One region of the Vibrio aphrogenes genome, then DNA from elsewhere that is predicted to be linked to it. Evidence: predicted binding sites of a transcription regulator. Region 1 holds the regulator's gene; the other holds the start of a gene.
What was found. The regulator MetJ, encoded in region 1, represses methionine synthesis genes. The targets are predictions, from matches to a motif close to TTAGACNTNTANANGTCTAA.
Positions count from the first base shown of each region.

Region 2: metA (homoserine O-acetyltransferase MetA) is a predicted target of MetJ. The motif match lies at 1,869-1,888, and genes of this name have one in related genera.

Region 1 is NZ_AP018689.1:202,950-207,388, reverse strand. Features, by position in the region: gene VCA1004_RS00985 (bifunctional aspartate kinase/homoserine dehydrogenase II) at 1-776, opposite strand, end outside; gene VCA1004_RS00980 (O-succinylhomoserine (thiol)-lyase) at 777-1,943, opposite strand; gene metJ (met regulon transcriptional regulator MetJ) at 2,259-2,576, shown strand; gene VCA1004_RS00970 (malic enzyme-like NAD(P)-binding protein) at 2,733-3,992, opposite strand; gene rpmE (50S ribosomal protein L31) at 4,152-4,370, opposite strand.
Region 2 is NZ_AP018689.1:444,381-448,819, forward strand. Features, by position in the region: gene VCA1004_RS02135 (cytochrome c1) at 1-106, shown strand, start outside; gene sspA (stringent starvation protein SspA) at 259-894, shown strand; gene sspB (ClpXP protease specificity-enhancing factor) at 899-1,387, shown strand; gene metA (homoserine O-acetyltransferase MetA) at 1,902-2,843, shown strand; gene VCA1004_RS02155 (TRIC cation channel family protein) at 2,976-3,596, opposite strand; gene VCA1004_RS02160 (helical backbone metal receptor) at 3,679-4,439, opposite strand, start outside.

The DNA of each region.
Region 1 (4,439 bases):
GGGGCGGCTAATCGTGCCAATTCACTGGCTTCATCTAAGCGTAATAATGGCAATAAGCAAGCATCACTGACTTTACGTGGATCGGCGCTGTACACTCCGGCCACATCACTCCAAATAGTGACGCGTTTTGCTTCCGCTAGTGCACCAATCACAGTGGCCGAATAATCGGAACCATTACGCCCAAGTAAGACCGTTTCGCCCACTTCATTACGCGCCATAAAACCCGTAATCACTAGGCGACGCTTACTACCATGTTGCGCCAAAATTTCTTTTAATAATGGTAAAGAACGGCCGCGGTCGACTTCAGGCTGTGCGCCTCGCTCTGCACGTAAAAAATCACGAGAATCCAGTTGTGCCGCTTCCATATCTAAATGGCATAATAACGCCGCTAATAAACGAGATGACCAGACTTCACCATGACCTAAAATACTCGCACGCATAACGTCATTGATCGGACCATGAATATCACTTAATGCGGTAAATTCTGCGACCAATAAGTCCAACAAAGGCTGAGCTTTTTCTTCTGGTAATAGTTCTTCCACCAAGCCAATTTGAAACTGGCGTAATTGCTGTAAAACTTCATGTGCAATACGACCATCTTTTTCTAACGCACTGATCCAATCGATCAAACGGTTAGTAGTACTGCCTGCCGCAGAGACGACGATAATATCGGCTGGAGATGAATATTCTTTTAAAATGTTGGCGACTCGTTTGTAGCACTCTGGGTTGGCCAAACTACTACCACCAAATTTGTGTAACTGACGAGCAGATGTCATTTACGCTACCTCTTGTGCTTTTTTGAAAGCTTGCTCTAAATCAGCGATTAAATCCTGACTGTCCTCTAATCCAACAGAAACACGCAATAATAGCGGCGAAATCCCCGCTTCTGCTTGTGCTTCATCTGACATAGCTCGATGAGTCATTGATGCAGGGTGACACATTAAGCTTTCTACTCCACCTAACGACTCCGCTAGAGAAAATAGTTGTAACTGACCCACGAAGGTCTTGAGTTGTTCCATGCTGCCATTGATTTCAAAACTGAGCATGGAGCCGAAACCACTTTGCTGAGCTTTGGCGATATCATGCCCAGGATGCTGCGGTAAACTCGGATGGTAAATCGTCCCTACTAAAGGCTGTTGTTGAAGATAAGCCAGTAAAGTTTGGGCGCTTTCTTCATGAACACGCATCCGGGCTGGCAAGGTTCTCAGGCCACGAAGCGTCATATAACTATCAAACGGTGTGCCCGTTGCCCCAATGCAATTTCCCCACCAGGCTAATGTTTCAGCATGCTCGGCTTCTTTTGCAATGATGACGCCACCAATCACATCGGAATGACCATTAATGTACTTGGTGGTCGAATGCACCACAAAGTCTGCCCCTAAGGTTAACGGTTTTTGGTACACCGGTGTCAAGAAGGTGTTATCTACGGCCACTAATGCGCCCACTTGCTTGGCTTTTGCGCAAGCTTGTGCGATATCCACCACTCGCACTAAAGGATTGGAAGGGGTTTCTAATAAGATTAACTTCGGCTTGTTAGCGAGCGCCGCATCAAATTCCGCTTGATTGGATTGATCAACAAACTGAACCTTAAAATCTCCTTTTTGGGCCCGAGTATTAAACAAGCGGTAAGTCCCACCATAACAATCATGGGGAGCGATGATTAAGTCATCGGGGCCGATAAAGGCCGAAACCCATAAGTTCAAAGCGGAAGTGCCACAATTAGTAATAACCGCACCAGCGCCTTGTTCTAATTCAGACAGAGCTTGTTCTAGCAAACCACGATTGGGGTTACCAGAGCGAGTATAATCATATTGAGGCACTTCACCAAAAGCAGGAAAGCCATAATTGGTCGAAAGGTAAATTGGCGGAACGACGGCATGAAATTGGCTATCAGATTCAATTCCGGTTCGAACAGCGACAGTCGCGGGCTTTCTTGAACTCATTGGTGTATTCCTTACGTTACGTGCTCAATCAATGTATATAGACACTATACTTAAATACTATTAAAGCGCTATTTTTGCCTAGGGAATTTCTTAAAATAATCATATCAATCAAGGCATAAGTCATCACTGACGATGAAGATGTCTACGATCATTTGACTCTACAGGCTCACAGTGTCTAAAGAGAGGTTAACTTTATCGCTGCCAAAGCAGGACGTCAAGACTTCTAGCCATCTAAGTGTCTTTACTTTTGGCGGTAAATGCACCTAAAATTACCCACAGCCACAAATTTTAAATAATCAATAACGAAGGTGTGTGATGGCAGATTGGAATGGTGAATACATTAGCCCGTATGCAGAGCATGGAAAAAAAAGTGAACAAGTCAAAAAAATCACTGTTTCAATTCCCTTAAAAGTACTGAAGATTTTGACCGATGAACGCACTCGCCGTCAGGTCAATAACTTACGCCACGCAACCAACAGTGAGTTGCTATGTGAAGCCTTCTTGCATGCTTATACCGGCCAACCTTTACCAACAGATGAAGATCTACGTAAAGACCGCCCTGATGATATCCCAACGGAAGTAAAACGTTTAATGACGGAAATGGGGATTGAATTCGAAAATTTTGATGATTAAAAACGTGTCTCGCATATTCGTGGCTCGTTTCTCGAATATTCTTTCTCGTTTTAATTCACCACTATAAATTTTTAGTTACTCATAATAAAAAGCCAGAACGAATCAACGTTCTGGCTTTTGCTTTTTCGAATAACGAGAAACGAAATTCGAGCTCCGTTATCGCTTATACTCTTCCGGCAACTCAATACGTGCTACGCCAGATTCAACCGCGGCACGAGCCACAGCACCCGCAACTTCAGAGAGCAAACGTGGGTCCATTGGTTTTGGAATGATGTAATCTGGGCCAAATTCTAGATGATCGACGCCAGCTGCTTTTAATACTTCCGCCGGAACCTCTTGTTTTGCTAGTTGACGAATCGCTTCAACTGCAGCCAGCTTCATTTCATCATTAATTTCACTGGCACGCACATCCAATGCTCCACGGAAAATGAATGGGAAACAAATCACATTGTTCACTTGGTTTGGATAATCGCTGCGCCCTGTTCCCATGATCAAGTCATTACGCACTTTGGTCGCGATTTCAGGTTTGATTTCAGGATCAGGGTTAGAGCAAGCAAAAACAACCGGCTTATCCGCCATCAAGGCAAGCGCTTCAGCTGGTAATAGATTTGGACCTGACACACCTAAGAATAAATCAGCACCTTCAATCACATCTTCTAAGGTACGCATATCCGTATTATTGGCAAATAATTGTTTGTATTCGTTCAAGTCATCACGACGAGTATGAATCACGCCTTTACGATCGAGCATATAAATCTTTTCACGTAAGGCGCCGCATTTGATCAAGAGCTCCATACAAGCGACCGCAGCCGCCCCAGCACCTAAGCAAACAATTTTACATTCTGATAGTTTTTTACCTTGTAACTCAATGGCATTTAACATACCTGCTGCCGTTACGATAGCGGTACCATGCTGGTCATCATGGAAAACTGGTATGTCACAACGTTCAATCAACTGACGTTCAATTTCAAAACAATCAGGAGCTTTAATATCTTCTAGATTAATACCGCCAAAAGTGTCGGCAATATTGGCAACCGTATCAATAAATTCATCAATGGTGCGATGTTTTACTTGAATATCAATTGAATCAAGATTGGCAAAACGCTTGAACAATAGCGCTTTACCTTCCATTACAGGCTTAGAGGCTAAGGGGCCTAAATTACCTAAACCTAAAATCGCCGTACCATTTGAGATCACTGCAACGGTATTGCCTTTCGCAGTGTACTTATAAGCATTATCAGGATTCAGGGCAATTTCACGAACCGGTTCTGCTACCCCTGGGCTATAAGCGAGGGCGAGGTCTTCTGCGGTATCGGCAGGCTTTGTTAAAGCAATAGCGATTTTGCCGGCGGTAGGTTGAGCGTGGTAGTTAAGTGCTCTTTGACGAAAGTCATCTTGCTGCTGATCATCTGACATTATGCTGTAGTCCTAAAATGTATACGGAGGGATAAGTGTCAATCTTAATGGATCAAATTAAAACTTGGTAGTTAATGTCGCGCATTTTAGATAAGAAAAAAGGGACGCCTAAGCATCCCTTTCCAATTCGGTCTCACACTAAAGTGTTTTAGTGATCGATTATTTTTTGCTGCTAAGTGCACCAAAACGTTTGTTGAAGCGATCAACACGGCCGCCTGTATCTACGATACGTTGCTTACCAGTGTAGAATGGGTGACATTTGTCACATACGTCTAGGTGGATTGACTCTTTGTCTAGAGTTGTGTTGAACTCAAAAGTGTTACCACAAGAGCAGTTAGCGCTAACAGCTTTGTATTCTGGGTGGATACCAGTTTTCATAGGACAAACCTTTTATTGGTCCGTATCGCTATCTGAATCATCCCCTTGTAAGAGTTACCTACAAGAGCG
Region 2 (4,439 bases), 240 kb from region 1:
GAAACTTGAGCGACATGCTTTAGGTTGGTGGGTGATGGCGTTTTTGGTGATCTTTACCATTATCGTGGTCTTACTGAAGAAAGAGTACTGGAGAGATGTTCACTGATTTGGGGCATTTTGAATTACTACTAAAAAGTCTAAGGAATAAAAATTAGCCTGAATGTGAACAAATGTGCTAAAATTCCTTGCTAAATTTTGTGTAATGGGGGCAATTAGCCTCCATTCTTTTTTATTTTAAGTGTGCTGGAGGGCTTCTCAATGGCTGTAGCTGCCAATAAACGTTCTGTGATGACTCTATTTTCAAGTGCTTCAGATATGTATAGCCATCAGGTTCGTATTGTTCTAGCCGAAAAAGGTGTGAGTGTCGAAGTTGAGTTAGTCGATGAAGAAAACTTACCATCGGATTTAATTGAACTGAACCCATATAAGTCAGTTCCGACATTGGTTGATCGTGAACTTGCACTTTATAACTCAAACATCATCATGGAATACCTTGATGAACGTTTTCCGCATCCACCTTTGATGCCGGTTTACCCTGTTGCTCGTGGTAACAGCCGTTTAATGATGTATCGTATTGAGCGTAACTGGTACTCTCAAGCTGAAAAAATCATGACAGGCTCAGCGGAAGAAGCCGAAGCAGCACGTGTTAAATTACGTAATGATTTACTGACGCTTGCGCCTGTATTTGCAGAATACGAACACTTCATGAGTGAAGAATTTAGCTTAATCGATTGTTATTTAGCTCCATTATTATGGCGTTTACCAACATTGGGTATTGAATTATCTGGACCTGGTTCTAAAGAACTTAAGATCTACATGAGCCGTGTGTTTGAGCGTGATTCATTCTTAGCTTCATTAACAGAAGCTGAAAGAGAAATGCGCTTGGTTCGCTAATATCATGGATATGAACAAGATGACTCCAAGACGTCCATACCTCATTCGTGCATTTTACGAATGGTTAGTGGATAACGATTTGACGCCACATTTAGTTGTTGAGGCGACATTACCAGGTGTGCGAGTGCCGATTGAATTTGTACAAGATGGACAAATTATTTTAAATGTCGCCCCTCGCGCAGTTGGTAACTTGGAAATCAGTAATGATGCGATCATGTTTAATGCTCGTTTCAGTGGTCGTCCACATTCGGTGATTGTTCCTATTTACGCGGTACAAGCAATTTATGCGCGTGAAAATGGAGCGGGTACCATGTTTGAACCAGAGGAAGCTTATGAAGCGGAATTTGAGGAAAATATGGAAGAAGATGTAGCATCATCTTTGTCGAATGTAGATACCACGCTTGACGTTGAAGAAAGGGAAGGCTCAACCGCGATAGAGACTGACTCTTCAAGTAAGCCTAAAGGGCGTCCAACCTTAACGGTCGTTAAATAACTTCCGCAAGTAGGTAAACAAACACCTTATCTAAAAAAGCAGTATGTGAGTACTGCTTTTTTGTTATCTCAGAACCCTCAGAGTACTAATATCAATTGTACTCATTATCTGATTCTTCTTTTTTAAGCAATTTCTGATTTTAAGCAATTTCTGATTATCTAAGTAACCTCAGTTGCGGATAACTGGAAGTTACTCAATACAGCAATTTTGGCGTTTAACTTCTTTAAAACCTACGTAATAGGTTAGATATTGACCGATTATTTTGCTTTATTATCCATCCTAAATTTCGGTATTGAGAGAAATTAATTAACCTTAGGTAGAGGATAGATATTTTTATTATTTATATATCAGAAGGTTAGAATGGTTATTGTGACACTCTTATCCGCAGTTGAGGTTAAGTACTATGATTGGTATAAATTTGACAATAGAACTTCTGATTCTTACTCGACATTCCGATAAGGGTTGATATACTCATGGGTGTTTAGACGTCTAGATTGCTTATGGAGAGAGCGCAATGCCAATTAAGATCCCCGATCAACTTCCTGCATCCGATATTCTTCGTCAGGAACGAATCTTCATTATGTCGGAGACTCGAGCGACGACACAGATGATTCGCCCACTGAAAGTTTTGATCTTAAATCTCATGCCTAAAAAGATTGAGACGGAAACTCAATTTTTACGTTTACTGTCAAACAGTCCACTTCAAGTGGATATTGAGCTATTAAGAATCGATGACAGACCAAGCAAAAACACGCCAACCGAGCATTTAAATAACTTTTACCGCCAGTTTGATATGGTCAAAGACCGTAATTTTGATGGTTTGATCATAACAGGTGCACCGTTAGGCTTAGTTCAATTTGAAGATGTGGTTTATTGGGATCACTTACAAACGGTGATGACGTGGGCAAAAGATCATGTCACCTCGACACTCTATGTATGTTGGGCCGCACAAGCTGGATTAAAGCTGTTGTATGATTTGCCGAAACAAACACGCGATGAAAAACTTTCTGGTGTGTACCAACACAGTGTTGTTAGTGAATTTCACCCCATTGTGAGAGGGTTTGATGATGGCTTTTTAGCTCCGCACTCCCGTTATGCAGACTTTAGTGCAGATTATCTTGCTGAGCATACCGATTTAGATATTTTGGCGACATCTGATGATGCTGGCGTCTATTTGGCAGCAACCAAAGATAAACGTCATGTGTTTGTGACGGGACACCCTGAGTATGATGCCAATACTTTACACAATGAATACGTGCGTGATTTAGCGGAAGGATTAGATCCCGCCATACCTGTCAATTATTATCCCAACGATAATCCGGATAACCCTCCATGTGCGAGCTGGCGTAGTCATGGGCATCTATTATTTGCCAATTGGCTCAATTATTGCGTCTATCAGCAAACCCCTTATGATTTAGAGCATTTCTCGGTTGAGAATTTTACCAAAGACGATTAAGACCATGGGTACTCAAGCCTTTTTTTAGGCAGTTTTTGACTATCGAATTAGTGTGATGGATACAACTTATAACGAGAAAAGGAGTCAATGATTGACTCCTTTTTTGTTTTACAGCATTCATGTTTGAACGGATTAATGTTTTAAAGATAAGGTCGGTAGAGCAAGGTGCCAACGGATTGCGGCTAAGCGAATCGTTAAGGTCGTTGTCACCCCTAATAAAAATGAAACTTGGGAAGGCAGATCAAAATATAACGAAAGGGTGTGAATGATGCCACCGGCAATACACGCTGTGGCATAGATTTCACTGCGTAATACCATGGGAATTTCGCGGGCCAAAATATCCCGGATAATGCCACCGCCACAGCCAGTGATAACCCCCATAATAACCGCAACTAGCATCGAATCTTGCAATAATAGTGACTTTTCAACCCCAATTCCTACAAAGACCGCTAAACCGATCGCATCACATACAGGCAATACGTACCACGAGAGTTTTCGGGGACGACGGACTAATAACAAAGTAAATAGGCAGGTCACAAACACCACCCATAAATAATTATTATCAATGATCCAGAACACTGGGGTTGAACCGAGCATCATATCTCGAATCGAGCCACCACCAATGGCGGTGACACTGGCTAATACAACCATGCCAAATGGGTCCATTTTTAAACGACCTGCGAGTAATACGCCTGATATTGCAAAAATGGCGGTGCCAAATAAGTCAAAAATATACAGTAGCGATATATGCATGGAAGGCATTCTTATGGGTATATTGATATGGAGAAAATTGGCGTAGATTCTACTGGTAAATTCGATTTGCGCAAATATTTATTTACAATGATCTTACTTTATCTAAATAGTGACAAACTTGCTCGAGTGCTTTAAGGCTACGCATGGTTGGACGGGAGATCCAATCTGGGTTCAGAGACCAAATAAATTGGTGCTTTACTGCTGGAATCTGCGGCCATTTTTGCCAAATTGAGTGACTGAGGGAGTCTTCAGGGATAAAGATGACGTCCGGTTTTAAGGCAATAATCTGCTCTTGATTGACTTGAGGATAAGCAACCGCTTGTTGTGAAAGAATATTTTGACCACCACACACTGATAATATGTCATTGGGCCAATGAGGTGGACTAAATGACATCAGAGGTTGGTCACTGAGCTGATAAAAATAACGTACTTTTGACCTATGTTGGTATTTGCGGTGTAAATACTCGAGTGTTGCTTCAAATACAGCCGCATTATGTTGACCAATCGTCGGGTCGGCGGCCCATTGGCTTAATTGGCGGATATTTTTAGGAATATCCGAGAGGGTTTCAATGTCGGAGTAATAAATAGGGATGCCAAATTGCTTTATTTTATCTAATTCTTTAGCGTTGGCATTAGAGTGCCAGGCAATTACCAAGTCGGGTTGTAATGTGAGAACTCTTTCGAGTTTAATATTTTGGTAGCTGGCAATTTGTTCGATATTACCAGCTTCTGGAGGGTAGTCACTGGCTTGACTGACACCAACGATTTTGTCACCTAATCCGGCAGAAAAGGCTAATTCGGTGGCGTGAGGTGAGAGGGTTATCACGCGTTGTGCAACGTGAG